One region of the Erwinia sp. 9145 genome, then DNA from elsewhere that is predicted to be linked to it. Evidence: predicted binding sites of a transcription regulator. Region 1 holds the regulator's gene; the other holds the start of a gene.

The links. The regulator sigma-54, encoded in region 1, starts transcription at its own class of promoters, with help from an activator protein. The targets are predictions, from matches to a motif close to GTTGGCACANNTTTCGCTNT.
Positions count from the first base shown of each region.
Region 2: a site for sigma-54 is predicted at 5,357-5,376, ahead of glnK (P-II family nitrogen regulator). Genes of this name have one in related genera too.

Region 1 covers NZ_JQNE01000001.1:3,409,787-3,417,719, reverse strand. Annotated here, with positions in the region: gene arcB (aerobic respiration two-component sensor histidine kinase ArcB) at 1-758, shown strand, start outside; gene mtgA (monofunctional biosynthetic peptidoglycan transglycosylase) at 1,616-2,332, shown strand; gene npr (PTS phosphocarrier protein NPr) at 2,350-2,622, opposite strand; gene rapZ (RNase adapter RapZ) at 2,619-3,473, opposite strand; gene ptsN (PTS IIA-like nitrogen regulatory protein PtsN) at 3,573-4,055, opposite strand; gene hpf (ribosome hibernation promoting factor) at 4,257-4,544, opposite strand; gene rpoN (RNA polymerase factor sigma-54) at 4,567-6,000, opposite strand; gene lptB (LPS export ABC transporter ATP-binding protein) at 6,047-6,772, opposite strand; gene lptA (lipopolysaccharide ABC transporter substrate-binding protein LptA) at 6,772-7,320, opposite strand; gene lptC (LPS export ABC transporter periplasmic protein LptC) at 7,292-7,867, opposite strand; gene kdsC (3-deoxy-manno-octulosonate-8-phosphatase KdsC) at 7,864-7,933, opposite strand, start outside.
Region 2 covers NZ_JQNE01000001.1:842,739-850,671, forward strand. Annotated here, with positions in the region: gene FA91_RS04130 (PLP-dependent cysteine synthase family protein) at 22-1,080, opposite strand; gene FA91_RS04135 (Lrp/AsnC family transcriptional regulator) at 1,198-1,665, shown strand; gene FA91_RS04140 (SmdA family multidrug ABC transporter permease/ATP-binding protein) at 1,695-3,458, shown strand; gene FA91_RS04145 (SmdB family multidrug efflux ABC transporter permease/ATP-binding protein) at 3,451-5,229, shown strand; gene glnK (P-II family nitrogen regulator) at 5,423-5,761, shown strand; gene amtB (ammonium transporter AmtB) at 5,797-7,086, shown strand; gene tesB (acyl-CoA thioesterase II) at 7,135-7,933, opposite strand, start outside.

The DNA.
Region 1 (7,933 bases):
TGCTGCTGGTAGAGGATATTGAGCTTAATGTCGTGGTGGCGCGCTCCGTGCTGGAGAAAATGGGTAGCAGCGTTGAGGTGGCGATGACCGGCGAGGCGGCGCTGGCGATGTTCGATCCTGATGAGTTCGACCTGGTGTTGTTGGATATTCAGCTACCGGATATGACCGGCCTTGACGTGGCGCGCGAAATTCATCAGCGCCACAGCGGTGTCCGGTTGCCGCCGCTGGTGGCGCTGACTGCCAACGTACTGAAAGATAAAAGAGAGTACCTTACGGCGGGTATGGATGACGTGCTGAGCAAACCGCTGGCGGTGCCTGCGCTGGCGGCGGTCATCAAAAAATATTGGGATTTCCAGTCTGAAAAAAGCCCTGACGCTCAGGAGAAAAAAGTGGATGAGAAAAAGCTGGCGCTTCTCGATGTTCAGATGCTTGAGCAATACATTGAGCTGGTTGGGCCGCAACTGATTACGCAGGGCCTGGAGATGTTTGAAAAAATGATGCCGGGATATCTTGAGGTGCTGGATCTGAATATGACAGCGCGCGATCAGAAAGGGATTGCTGAAGAAGGTCATAAAATCAAAGGCGCAGCCGGCGCGATAGGTCTGGTGCACTTACAGAACATTGCCAAACAGATTCAAAGCCCGGAGCTGCCAGCCTGGTGGGATAACGTTCAGGAATGGATTGATGAACTTAAGCAGGAGTGGCGAAATGACGTTGAGGTATTACGTGAATGGGTAGCAGGGTTAGAAAAAAAATGACCCCGACCGAAGCCGGGGTGCGCGAATACTGCGCCAACACCAGGGAAAAGGGTAACCTGCGCTATTCTTTTAAGGAGAATGTTTAGCCCAGGCAAGGTATTGGTTAAACGCTATGTTACTACTTTAACAAAGTCCGAAATAAATGTGATCAGATTCATTAAAATGTGTGATGTAGAGCAGCGTCTGTAGTAAGGAAACATTAATTTGCTGACACAGTCAAGTCCGGAATGAATTTTCATGCATTGTTGCGTTTTTTTTATGCGATTGTAGTCTCTTTTAACGTAGGGTGATTTACCCTCTCCCGCTAAACGTCGACAATTGTGCTAGCAATTTTTTTAATAAAATCAGTAACAATGCCAGGAACTTTAAGCTGCTGTAAACACTCTTTTTTAACGAGACGCTTTGTCTTTGGTCTGACGCGGCTGTTTTACGCTGCGATAAAAAAAAGCGGTGCCGCATTGTCAATCTATGTTGACGAAATGGAAAGTTAATCGCACCACCGAAGTGAATGCAGAGGGCATGAGGCCGCCATACGCAGGCGGGGCGTTCAACGCTATTTGCAGCGCCTTTGATGAGTTTTGCAAATGCTTACGCTGAAAACTTATAAGCATCATGAATCAATTAACGCCAGGCAAATCTTATTTTTCTTACGAAATTCGTGCCGTCGCGGCGGACAAATTTTGCACATGGAACCGATTCCTGAAAACGGAAGTGGCTCAACAATAACGGCATTTTTAACGCGGCAACCGACGGTAAGGAAAAAGATTCATGCAGTGTTAATTTTTGATCGGCGGTAAAAGAGGGCAGTAACCTCGGATTGTTACAGGAATTGATAAGAGAGCGATGGAAATATCACTATGAGTCAGAGGAAAGCTTCCGCTGTGGGGCGCATCAGACAGTGGCTGCTACGCGCGGTATTAGCGATAGCCGCTATCTGGATTGCAGGCATTTTACTTTTTTCATTTTTACCCGTGCCGTTTTCAGCCGTGATGGTCGAGCGACAGTTGGGCGCGTGGCTAAGTGGAAACTTTCGCTACGTCGCGCATTCTGACTGGGCCGGGCGGGACGCGATCTCGTCATGGATGCCGCTGGCGGTCATTGCCTCTGAAGATCAAAAGTTCCCGACGCACTGGGGGTTTGACGTGCAGGCCATTCAGTCGGTGCTGGATAACGAAGGCGGGCGGATGCGCGGTGCTTCGACGCTGTCGCAGCAGACTGCAAAAAACGTCTTTTTGTGGGACGGGCGAAGCTGGGTACGGAAAGGGCTGGAAGCTGTACTGACGGTTGGCATTGAAACCGTCTGGACAAAAAGACGGATCGTCACGGTTTATCTGAACGTGGCGGAATTTGGCGACGGCGTATTCGGCGTTGAAGAAGCCTCTCAGCGCTACTTCCATAAGCCTGCCAGCCGCCTATCAATGTCGGAAGCCGCGCTGCTGGCGGCCGTTCTGCCTAATCCCATCAGGTTTCGCGCTGATGCGCCATCGGGCTATGTCCGCCAGCGTCAGCAGTGGATTTTACGACAGATGAAGCAGCTGGGCGGTGAAGGATTTATTCGCGAACACCGGCTTTAACGACAGCGCGGGAACAGTCAGTCTTCGTCGAAACCGGCGTTGAACAGCGCAATCACGGCCGTTAATGCCTGCTGCTCTTCCGGGCCGGTGGCTTCGATCTCTATTTGTCCGCCCTGCGCCGAATCCAGCATCAGCAGCGCGATAACGCTGCTGGCTTCGGCTTCGGTGCCGCTCTCGTTGCGCAGCAGAACTTCAGCGTCAAAACTCTGAACCAGTTCAAACAGCTTCATCGCCGGACGGGCGTGCATTCCCAGCTTGTTGGTGATTTCAACGGTATGTCTGATGGTCATGATTTGCGTTTTTCCAGCGTGCGATGCCGCGACTGAACGTTCTTACCGCGCGAGCGGAAATAGTCGGCAAGCTGCTCGGCAATGTAAACGGAACGATGCTTACCGCCTGTACAGCCGATGGCGACCGTCAGATAGCTGCGGTTATTGGTTTCAAGCATTGGCAGCCACAGTTCCAGATAGCTACGCGTCTGATAAATAAAGTTATGGACTTCCGTATGGCGGTCGAGGAAGGCGGCAACCGGACGATCGAGACCGGTCATCGGGCGCAGTTTCGGGTCCCAGTGCGGATTGGGCAAAAAGCGCACGTCGAAAACGTAGTCAGCATCAATAGGGAGGCCGTGCTTAAAACCAAACGATTCAAACACCATCGTCAGTTCACGCTCGCGCTTGCCAAGCAGGCGGGTGCGCAGCATTTCAGCCAGCTCATGTACCGACATCTCTGACGTATCGACGATAAGGTCGGCGCGCGAGCGCAGCGGTTCAAGCAGATCGCTCTCTTCATCGATGGCGCTTTCCAGCGAAAGATTTTTACTGGAGAGCGGATGAAGTCGGCGCGTGTCGCTGTAGCGACGGATCAGCGTATTGCGATCGGCATCCAGAAACAGTAGCTGAGGAGAAAAGCTGTCCGGCAGATTCGTCAGGGCTTTCTCAAATACTTCCGGCGATTCAGGCATATTGCGCACGTCAATGCTTACTGCCGCCGAAATATTTCTGTCAGCAAGCGACTTTGCCAGTTCAGGCAGCAGGGTGACGGGCAGATTGTCAACGCAGTAAAAGCCCATATCCTCAAGCGCCCGCAACGCAACGGATTTGCCGGAGCCTGAACGACCGCTGACGATCATCAGCACCATGAGATATTCTCCTGATTTGCCTGTTGGCGGTTGGGAAGTCGCCTCAGCGCGACGGCTTCCCTTCCATATTACATGCCATCCCGTCTGCCGACGACTGGCTTAGTGGCTTTGTTCATGATCTTCCGCCATGATTTCATACAGTTCTTCATCGCTCTGGGCAGCGCGCAGGCGGCGGCAAACGGTTTTGTCCGCCAGACGTTTAGCCACCAGCGAAAGCGTATGCAGATGCGTTTTACACTGATCGGCAGGCACCAGCAGCGCAAAAAGCAGATCAACCGGCTGGTTATCAATGGCATCAAAGGCGATAGGCTGGTCAAGTCGGATAAAGACACCGACCGCGCGCAGCGTATCTTCAATCAGCTTGCCGTGCGGGATCGCAATGCCGTTGCCAATGCCGGTACTGCCCATACGCTCGCGCGTCAGTATCGCCTCAAAGATCGTCTGATGAGGCAGATTAAGCTGTTTTGCCGCCAGTTCGCTGATGATTTCCAGCGCCCGTTTCTTGCTTTGGCAGTGTACGCCGCTCCGGGTACAGTCCACGCTCAGTACCGAGCGTAGTTCCAGTGTTGCATCATTGTTCATCATAGTTTCACTTACGTGCTCGCTTCCGCCTGGTCAATGGCGCTTTTTTATTACGTCGCCAGAACCGCAGCGCGGCGCCCCGGTCAACGACAGGCATGATACAGAGGTTAACGGCTCGTTCTCTTTGCAAGAGGACGAGCCGGACATCCCATCCTTATCATAGATAAGGATGTTGAAAAAATAATCAATGCCTGCGCAAAATTAGTGTTGTTTTAACTTGTCTTTATGTTTGTTTAACTGGCGTGTCAGCTTATCAATTAAGCCATCAATCGCCGCATACATATCTTTTTCTTCCGATGTGGCATGCAACTCGCCGCCGTTAACGTGCAGCGTCGCCTCCGCTATCTGGGTCACTTTCGCGACCTTCAGAACAATATAAACCTGATTGATGCGATCAAAATACTGCTCAAGCTTGGCGAATTTGCTGGTAACAAAGTCGCGCAGCGGCTCGGTGATTTCAACGTTCTGTCCGGTAATATTGAGTTGCATACTGTCTTCCTTATCTGTTCATTCAGACCAGCTGTTTACGCTGATTTGAAGGCGGGATGGATAAAGACTCTCGGTACTTCGCGACGGTGCGGCGAGCCACCATGATCCCCTGGCCGGAGAGCAGGGTGGTCAGCTTACTGTCACTCAGAGGCTTAGCGGGATTTTCCGCCGAGATTAATTTCTTCACCAGTGCGCGTATCGCCGTTGATGAGGCTTCGCCGCCACCTTCCGTACTGACGTGACTGGAGAAAAAATATTTGAGTTCAAAAATGCCGCGCGGGCTGTGCAGATATTTCTGCGTGGTGACGCGAGAGATCGTCGATTCATGCATCTCCACGGCGCTGGCGATATCAGCCAGCACCATCGGACGCATAAACTCCTCGCCCTGCTCAAAGAACGCCTGCTGCTGCTCAACGATGCAGCGGGTGACCTTCAGCAGCGTATCGTTGCGGCTCTCCAGACTCTTGATCAGCCATTTCGCTTCCTGCAAGTTGCTGCGAATAAACTGGTTGTCGCTGTCGTTGCGGGATGAGCCCCCCAGCGACGCATAGTGCTGATTAATGCGCAGTCTCGGCACGCTGTCGCTGTTGAGTTCCACGGCCCAGCGCCCGCTGATCTGTTTCACCAGTACATCGGGGATCACGTACTCCGGCTCGCTGGTGTTGATCGACTGGCCGGGACGCGGGTCGAGGCTCTGGATCAGCTGCATCGCATTTTTCAGCACGTCCTCTTTCAGACGCGTAATCCGCATCAGGCTGCGAAAGTCATGATTGGCCAACAGGTCGAGATGTTCGCCGACAATCAGCCTGGCTTCCGATAAAAACGGCTGATCGGGTAAGAACTGTGAAAGCTGAACCAGCAGACAGTCGCGCAGGTTGCGCGCGCATACCCCGACGGGGTCAAAACGCTGAACGCGCTTCAGTACCGCCTCGACTTCGTCAGGGGACAGATCTTCATCGCCAATGCTCTCAAGTATCTCTTCGAGCGTGGCGGTGAGATAACCGGTGTCGTCAACGGCATCGACAATCGAGGTGGCAATGGCGCGATCCGTCTCGCTGAACGGCGTCAGCCCAACCTGCCACATCAGATAGTCCTGAAGCGACTGGGTGGTTTCGCCCTGATAAACAGGCAGTTCGTCATCATGATAATCCGTACCGGTGCCCGAAGGCGTGCCGGCGGTATAGATCTCGTCCCAGGTGGCATCCAGAGGAAGCTCTTCCGGCATCTCTTTCTGCTCAAGCGCTTCACGCGTGTCCAGCGCTTCCTTCTCCTGGTACTCGCGGGTTTCGACCTCTTCGTGAAACTCCGTCTGTTCAAGCAAGGGGTTGGTTTCCAGCGCCTGCTGAATCTCCTGCTGAAGCTCAAGCGTGGAGAGTTGCAGCAGGCGGATGGCCTGCTGTAGCTGCGGCGTCATGGCAAGCTGTTGACTAAGCCTGAGTTGCAAACCTTGCTTCATATTCAGGGTACAATTTCCTTAAAACTTAACAGCGATGAATACCTTATCAGAGTCTGAACTCTTCTCCCAAATAGACGCGTTTTACCTGTTCGTCAGCAAGGATCGCTTCCGGCGAACCGTGGGCGATTAAGTGTCCCTGGCTGACGATGTAAGCCCGTTCGCAGACCGCCAGCGTTTCACGCACGTTGTGATCGGTGATCAGCACGCCCAGGCCGCTGTCGCGCAGGTGCTCAATGATCTTTTTAATATCAATAACCGAGATGGGATCGACACCGGCGAATGGCTCGTCCAGCAGGATGAATTTGGGATTTGCCGCCAGCGCGCGGGCGATTTCAACGCGACGGCGTTCACCGCCGGAGAGCGCCTGACCGATGTTGTCACGCAGGTGCTCAATGTGAAACTCGCTCATCAGCTCGTTAGCGCGATCTTCTCGCTGTTCGGTGGTGAGATCCTCACGGATCTGCAAGACGGCCATCAGATTGTCATACACGCTTAAACGGCGGAAAATCGAGGCTTCCTGCGGCAGGTAGCCGATGCCGCGACGCGCACGCGCGTGAAGCGGCAGGATGCTGATATCCTCATCATCAATAACGATGCGGCCCGCGTCGCGCGGCACAATGCCGACCACCATATAAAACGTGGTGGTTTTACCCGCGCCGTTCGGGCCAAGCAGGCCAACAATTTCGCCGGATTTAACTTCCAGGCTGACATCTTCCACCACGCGACGGCCTTTGTAAGCCTTCGCCAGATTTTCCGCAATTAAAGTCGCCATCAGTTACTCTTTTTTTGTCCGTCAGGGGCGTTGCCTTTGTCCTGAAGCTGTGACGGCACCAGGATCGTGGTGACGCGCTTGCCGCTGCTGCCGTAAGCCTGCATTTTCTGCTCTTTAACCAGATAGGTAATGCGGTCGCCTTTCACGTTGCTGTCGAGCTGTTCAAGAAACGCATCGCCCGTCAGCTCGACAAAGTCTTTCGCCAGCTCGTAATGCATTTTCTGCGCATGGCCTTTGACCGGTTTGCCGCTGTCCTGCATTTGATAGAAGGTGGCGGGCTGGCCGTAAGCGTCAACGATGGTTTTATTGCTGTCGCCGCCCGGACGGGTGACCACTACTTTGTCAGCGGTGATTTTAATCGAGCCCTGAGTCACGATAACGTTGCCGGTAAACGTGGCGACGTTGCCCTGCATATCCAGCGCCTGATTTTCAGAATCCACGTTGACCGGTTTGTCCGAGTCGCCTGTCAGCGCAAACGCCGGCAGGCTGGTGGCCAACAACAGGCCAAGCGTTAAGCGCTTAAGGTTGTTTTTCATTTTGAATTTCATAAGAGGTTTTGACCTTTTCAATCAACTCGGCAGTTTTTTTCCGTAAGTTTCCACGCATTTTCATGCCTGTAGAGTTAAAGCTGCTGCCATAAAGCGTAACACGATCGTCGGACGTGACGTCCTGCGTCACCAGGTTAACGATGGCATTATCCGTTTTTATGCGTTCCAACTGCGCATCTTTCGTCAGGCTGTTCACCTCAACGTGACCGTAAAGGTACAGCATTCGGTCATTGGTCAGTTTGGCTTTATCCGATCTTACCGACCAGGTCGGCACTTTATTGTCATCGTAGGTGGTCATTACCGGGTTATCGAACCAGCTAACCGACTCTTCAGAAAACCAGGTGACGGTATCGGAAACCAGTTTGTAGCTCAGCGTACCCTGCGGGTTATAGACCACCGTGTTGGAGCTTTGGCTGGTGTAGGTCGGCTCTTCACTGTTCGTTTTTTTTCTGGCGGCATCGTTATCGGTATCCGCGAGGTTCCAGCCGATCAATACGATAGCCACCAACGCCAGCAACAGCGTCATCCAGCGCCTTGTTTTACTCATACAGACTGCCCTTTGGCATCATCAAACTTATCCTGTGCGATGAGAATCAGATCGCAAATTTCCCGC
Region 2 (7,933 bases), 2.6 Mb from region 1:
CCTTATGACTTTTATTGCGCTCTATGGTACTGCCTGAAGAAGCGGAAGTGTAGCCAGCTCATGCTGCCAGCGGCTGATATCACCAATGTTTTCCGCCACCCAGGCGGGATGATAATAGCTTTCAAGGTAGCGTTCGCCGCTGTCGCAAAGCAGCGTAACGATGGCACCGCTGCGCTTTTCTGCCGCCATTTTTTTGGCAATTTGCAGCGCGCCCCACACATTAGTGCCGGTGGATGCGCCGGGTTTACGCCCCAGCTGTTTTTCCAGCCACAGCATGGCGGCAATACTGGCGCCGTCCGGCACTTTGATCATCTCGTCCACGACGTCTGCAATAAAGGACGGCTCAACACGGGGCCGCCCGATCCCCTCTATTTTGCCGCCGCGCGGGTTGCTCAGCGTGGCATCACGCTGATGCCAGTAATCATAAAATACCGAGTTTTCCGGGTCGACGACCGTCAGGCGCGTATTGTGCCCCTGGTAGCGTAAATAGCGGCCAATAGTAGCTGACGTGCCGCCGGTGCCCGCGCTCATTACGATATGTGCAGGGATTGGACAAGGTTCATTTTTCATTTGTTGAAAAATGCTGTCGGCAATGTTGTTATTGCCGCGCCAGTCAGTGGCGCGCTCCGCAAAAGTGAACTGATCCATAAAGTGGCCTTTCAGTTCACCTGCCAGCCGTTCGGATTCAGCATATATCTGGCAGGGATCGTTCACAAAATGGCAACGTCCACCGTAGAAGGTAATCTGCTCAACCTTACGCTTTGCCGTACTGGCAGGCATAACGGCGATAAAGGGAAGGCCGAGCAGGCGTGCAAAATAGGCTTCCGATACCGCGGTGCTGCCCGACGACGCCTCAATGACTGGCGTTCCCTCTTTGATCCAGCCATTACATAAGCCATACAGAAACAGCGATCGCGCCAGCCGATGTTTCAGGCTACCGCTGGGGTGCGTGCTTTCATCTTTCAGATAGAGCCAGATACCCGGTAAGCCCGGCAGCGGCAGGCGGATCAGGTGCGTATCGGCCGAACGTTGAATGTCGGCGTTAATCTCTTTTATAGCCTGCGAAACCCATCTGTCCATCTGCATCATCACCGTGTTATTGATTTGTCGCAGCGTACGGCATTATCAGGAAAATAGGTTTGCCATTTTTCCTGTATAATGGCCCAATATGAGAAAACTTTTCTCCCGGACGACGGTATGACAGATAAAACCGATCTTAAACTGCTCGATCTGCTGCAACAGGACTGTACGCTATCGCTTCAGGCGCTGGCGGATGCCGTTCACCTCACCACCACGCCGTGCTGGAAGAGGCTGAAAAAGCTCGAAGAAGAGGGCTATATACGCGGGCGCGTGGCGCTGTTGGATGCCGACAAGTTAGCACTTTCGCTTACGGCTTTTATGCTGATCAAAACTCAGCAGCACAGTAAAAGCTGGTATCAGCAGTTTGTTGATCAGGTCAATGCCATGCCGGAAGTCATGGGATGTTACCGAATGGCGGGCGAATATGACTATTTGCTGCGGATTCAGGTGGCGGATATGAAAAGTTATGACGCCTTCTATAAGCGCTTAGTGAACGGGGTGCCGGGTTTACTGGATGTGACTTCGAGCTTTGCGATGGAAGAGATAAAATACACCACGGCGCTGCCGCTTGCGCGCGCTCAGTAATCACCTTACGCCTGCCCGGGACGGTATTTGTGCGATTGTTTAGTCAACTACGTTGGTTTTTTTTTCGTGAATGGCGGCGTTACCTCGGCGCCGTCTTGCTGCTGATTATTATTGCGATCCTTCAACTGTTGCCGCCAAAAGTGGTTGGCGTGATCGTGGACGGTATAACCCGGCAGCAGATGAGCACATCACAGCTGTTTATCTGGACGGGTGCCATGCTGGCTACGGCAGTGGTGGTTTATCTGCTGCGCTACGTCTGGCGCGTGCTGCTTTTTGGGGCATCTTATCAGCTTGCCGTCGAGCTCCGACAGGATTTCTACCGTCAGCTCAGCCGCCAGTATCCTGAATTTTACCTGCGTCACCGCACCGGCGATCTGATGGCGCGTGCGACAAATGACGTCGATCGCGTGGTCTTCGCCGCAGGCGAGGGCGTACTGACGCTGGTGGATTCGCTGGTGATGGGCATTGTGGTGCTGGTTGTCATGAGCACACAAATTAGCTGGCAGTTGACCCTGTTGGCCCTGCTGCCGATGCCGGTGATGGCGCTGGTGATCAAACGTTATGGCGATAAGCTTCATCAGCGATTTAAGCTTGCGCAGGCGGCCTTCTCCTCCCTTAACGATCAGACCCAGGAGAGCCTGACCAGCATTCGTCTGATTAAGGCTTTTGGGCTTGAGGATCACCAGTCCGCGCAGTTTGCCGGTATTGCGCGCGAAACCGGACAAAAAAACCTGCGCGTGGCGCGGGTGGATGCCCGTTTCGATCCCACAATCTATATCGCCGTGGGCATGTCGAATCTGCTGGCCGTCGGCGGCGGCAGTTGGCTGGTCTGGCATGGCGATATGACGCTGGGTCAACTCACCAGCTTCGTGATGTACCTTGGATTGATGATCTGGCCGATGCTGGCGCTGGCCTGGATGTTTAATATCGTCGAACGCGGCAGCGCCGCCTGGAGCCGCATTCAGTCTCTGCTGGCAGAGCGCCCAACGGTGGTGGATGGCGAGAAAATCCTGCCTGAGGGGCGTGGCGAACTGCGTGTCGCAATAAATACATTCAGCTATCCGGGCGCGCAGCAGGCGTCGCTCACGGGGATCGACCTCAACCTTGCGCCGGGCCAGATGCTTGGCCTGTGCGGCCCAACCGGATCGGGGAAAAGTACGCTGCTCAGCCTGATCCAGCGGCATTATGATGTTACCGACGGCGACATTCGCTATCACGACATTCCGCTGTCGCAGCTGCAACTTGAGAGCTGGCGCGGGCGGCTGGCGGTGGTCAGCCAGACGCCGTTTCTCTTCTCTGATACCGTCGCCAGTAACATCGCGCTGGGGCGCCCTACCGCCAGCCAGAGTGATATTGAGCAGGCGGCGAGGCTGGCGAACGTGCATGACGACATTCTGCGTCTGCCGCAGGGGTACGAAACCGAGGTAGGCGAGCGGGGCGTGATGCTGTCAGGTGGTCAGAAGCAGCGAATCTCTATTGCGCGGGCGCTACTGCTGGATGCGGAAATATTGATCCTTGACGATGCGCTGTCGGCGGTCGACGGCAGAACGGAGCATGAAATTTTGCACAATCTCCGCCAGTGGGGCGAAGGACGCACCATTATCATCAGCGCACATCGTCTGTCGGCGCTGAATGAAGCCAGCGAGATTCTGGTGATGCAGCGCGGCGGCGTCATGCAGCGTGGAAATCATGAGCAGCTTGCTGCGCAGCCGGGGTGGTATCAGGAGATGCATCGCTATCAGCAGCTTGAGGCTGCACTGAACGACGACGAAACGGAGGTCGCTCATGGCTAATACCGTTCAACTCTGGCCGACGGTAAAACGCCTGCTGGCCTACGGTTCACCGTGGCGCAAATCGCTGGGGCTGGCGGTACTGCTGCTGTGGATTGCTGCCGGTGCGGAAGTACTGGGGCCGGTTCTGGTCAGCTACTTTATTGATAATCTGGTGGCAAAACACCGCCTGCTGCCGGGCGTTATCGCCGGCCTCGCGGTGAGTTTTATTTTACTGCAACTGCTGGCCGCCGCGCTTCATTACTGGCAGGCACTGCTGTTTAACCAGGCGGCGGTGGGCGTGGTGCAGCGGTTACGTACGGACGTGATGGATGCGGCGCTGCGTCAGCCGCTTAATGCCTTTGATACGCAGCCCGTCGGGCAGATTATTTCCCGGGTCACCAATGATACGGAAGTCGTGCGCGATCTGTACGTCACGGTGGTGGCGACGGTGATGCGCAGCGCGGCGCTGGTCGGCGCCATGCTGGTGGCGATGTTCAGCCTGAACTGGCGCATGGCGCTGATCGCGATAATGATTTTTCCGGCGGTGCTGACGGTGATGCTGATTTACCAGCGCTACAGCACGCCGATCGTGCGCAGCGTGCGTGGTTATCTGGCGGATATCAATAATGGCTTCAATGAGGTCATCAATGGCATGAGCGTTATCCAGCAGTTTCGCCAGCAGGCGCGCTTTGGCGAGCGGCTGGGCGCGGCAAGCCGTTCGCACTATCTTGCGCGAATGCAAACGCTGAAGCTGGACGGCTTCCTGCTGCGGCCGTTGCTGAGCCTGTTTTCGGCGCTCATTCTGTGCGGACTGATGCTGTTGTTCGGCTTTTCCCCGACCGGAACGATTGAAGTGGGCGTGCTTTACGCCTTCATCAACTATCTCGGCAGGTTAAACGAGCCGCTAATTGAGCTGACCACGCAGCAGTCAATGCTTCAGCAGGCGGTAGTGGCGGGAGAGCGTATTTTTGAACTGATGGATGCGCCTCGCCAGCACTATGGTGATGATGCGTCATCGCTGAATTCGGGCAGTATCACAATTGCCGATTTGAATTTTGCCTACCGTGACGATCGTTACGTGCTGCACGATATTAATCTTACCGTACCGTCGCACAGTTTTGTTGCCCTGGTAGGCCACACCGGCAGCGGGAAAAGTACGTTGGCAAATCTGCTGATGGGCTATTATCCGATTGAGCAGGGCGAAATCCTGCTTGATGGCCGCCCGCTCAGTATGTTCAGCCATGCGGCGTTAAGGCAGGGCGTGGCGATGGTACAGCAGGACCCGGTAGTGCTGGCGGATACCCTGATGGCTAACGTGACGCTGGGCCGCAATATCGCTGAAGACACGGTATGGCAAGCGCTGGAGACGGTGCAGCTGGCCGAACTGGCGCGCGGTCTGGTAAACGGTATTCACACCCGACTCGGTGAACAGGGAAACACGCTCTCCGTCGGGCAAAAACAGCTGCTGGCGCTGGCTCGCGTGCTGGTTGCCGCGCCGCAGATCCTGATCCTCGACGAGGCCACCGCCAATATCGACTCGGGGACGGAACAGGCGATTCAAAAAGCGCTGCATGCTGTTCGACAGCAGACCACGCTGGTGGTGATCGCTCACCGCCTTTCAACGATCACCGAAGCCGATGCGATTGTGGTGCTGCACCGTGGGCGTATTGTTGAGCAGGGCAATCATCATGATCTTCTGGAAAAACAGGGGCGCTACTGGCAGATGTATCAACTCCAGCGGGCAGGTGAAGATTTGCACGTTACTCCACTGCACCAGGAAAATGCGTTGTAAGAAAATTCTGCACTGACGGAACGCATAACGCACCGAAATGGTGCGTTTTTTTTACTCTTCCTGACCACCTGACTCCTTTTTTTCATTGCTGCCCCGCGCTGATGCGCTAAATAACTCCAGACGGCGTTATGGCACAGCCTTTGCTTTAACCAATCCATATTCCATATAGCGGCCGTTATCTGAAGGGGATCGTATGAAGCTGGTTACCGTGGTAATTAAACCATTCAAATTGGAAGACGTGCGCGAAGCGCTCTCCTCCATTGGCATTCAGGGATTGACCGTAACAGAAGTAAAAGGGTTTGGACGCCAGAAGGGGCACGCAGAACTTTATCGGGGTGCAGAATACAGCGTGAACTTCCTGCCAAAGGTAAAAATTGATATCGCCATTGCCGACGATCAGCTTGATGAAGTGATTGATGTGATCAGCAAAGCCGCCTACACCGGGAAAATCGGTGACGGCAAAATTTTTGTCGCAGAGCTGGAACGGGTTATCCGTATTCGCACAGGCGAAACTGACGAAGCCGCACTGTAATTTCGGGGCGAAGTATGATGATGGGATGGGATAAAATGAATAAAAAAATTGCAGCAGTCGGCCTTGCTGGCCTGGCATCGTTACCTTCACTGGCGATGGCCGCTACGCCTGCGGTAGCGGATAAAGCCGATAATGCCTTTATGATGATCTGCACCGCGCTGGTGCTCTTTATGACGCTGCCTGGCATTGCGCTGTTTTACGGCGGTCTGATCCGCGCAAAAAACGTGCTCTCCATGCTGACGCAGGTCTCGGTTACGTTTGCGATGGTGTGCGTGCTATGGATGATTTACGGCTACTCGCTGGCGTTTAGCGAAGGCAACGCGTTTTTCGGCGGGTTCAGCATGGTTATGCTGAAAAACATACAGCTGACGGCGCTGGTAGGGAGTTTCTATCAGTATATTCACGTTTCTTTCCAGGCGTCGTTCGCCTGTATTACCGTCGCATTGATTGTTGGCGCACTGGCTGAGCGCATTCGCTTTTCCGCACTGCTGATCTTCGTTGCTATCTGGTTCACCTTCTCCTATTTGCCGATTGCGCATATGGTTTGGTCAGGCGGTCTGCTGGCACAGGATGGCGCGCTGGACTTTGCGGGCGGCACGGTGGTGCACATTAACGCTGCGGTTGCCGGGTTGGTTGGCGCTTACCTGGTAGGTAAACGCGCAGGCTTTGGCAAAGAAGCGTTTAAGCCACACAACCTGCCGATGGTATTCACCGGCACGGCGATCCTCTATGTTGGCTGGTTTGGCTTCAACGCCGGTTCTGCCAGTGCGGCGAACGAAATCGCCGGACTGGCGTTTATCAATACCGTTATGGCGACGGCGGGCGCGATGCTGAGCTGGACATTTGCCGAATGGGCGCTGCGCGGCAAACCTTCACTGCTGGGCGTCTGTTCCGGTGCCATTGCCGGACTGGTCGCCGTCACTCCGGCCTGTGGTTATGTGGGCGTGGGCGGCGCGCTGATTATCGGTATCGTTGGCGGTCTGGCGGGCTTCTGGGGCGTAACCACGCTGAAAAAATGGCTGCGCGTTGACGATCCCTGCGACGTCTTCGGCGTGCATGGCGTTTGTGGCGTTGTGGGATGTCTGCTGACCGGTGTTTTCGCTTCCTCCTCTCTGGGCGGAGTAGGTTATGCCGAAGGCGTGACGATGGGGCATCAGGTCTGGATCCAGCTGTTCAGCGTGGGCGTGACTATTGTCTGGACGGCGGTTGTGGCGTTTGTTGCTTTCAAAGTGGCGGACATGATGGTTGGCCTGCGCGTGCCTGAAGAGCAGGAGCGTGAAGGACTTGACGTTAACAGCCACGGTGAAAGTGCCTATAACCAGTAATGGGTTTGCTGTAAAAGTACAACGGCCTCGCGAGAGGCCGTTTTTGTATTAATGCCTGTCGCGCATTACGCCTTCCTGCACGGTCGAAGCCACCAATACGCCATCCTGCGTAAAAAACTCGCCGCGCACAAACCCTCTGGCGCCGGATGCTGACGTGCTTTCCACGCTATAGAGCAGCCACTGATTTAAGTCGAAAGGCCGGTGGAACCACATCGAATGGTCGATGGTCGCCACCTGCATTCCCGGCTCAAGAAAACCTTTGCCGTGTGGCTGAAGCGCCACGGGCAGGAAGTTGAAATCGGACGCATAGCCCAGCAGGTACTGATGTATGCGTTTATCATCCGGTATCGGGCCGTTGGCTCTTATCCAGACATGTCTGACCGGCTCATCAGGATCGCCTTTTAGCGGGTTATGAAACTTAACCGGCCGGATTTCGAACGGCTTTTCGGAGAGAAATTTCTCGCGCGCGCGTTCAGGAATGAAATGCGCCAGCTTTTTGGCGATCTCGCTTTCGCTGGGCAGATTGTCCGGGCCGGGCACTTCAGGCGCCGATTTCTGATGTTCAAAACCGCTTTCGGGCGCCTGAAAAGAGGCGGTCATATAAAAAATGGGATGGCCGTTCTGAATAGCGCTAACGCGTCTGGCGCTGAAGCTCTGTCCGTCGCGCAGGTTTTCAACGTCATAAATGATGGCTTTCTGGCTGTCGCCCGGACGTAGGAAATAGCTGTGGAATGAGTGAATAATGCGTTCCGCTGGCACACTCTGTTTAGCGGCATACAGCGCCTGGCCCACCACCTGACCGCCAAAGACCTGACGCAGGCCGAGGTCTTCACTCTGCCCGCGAAAC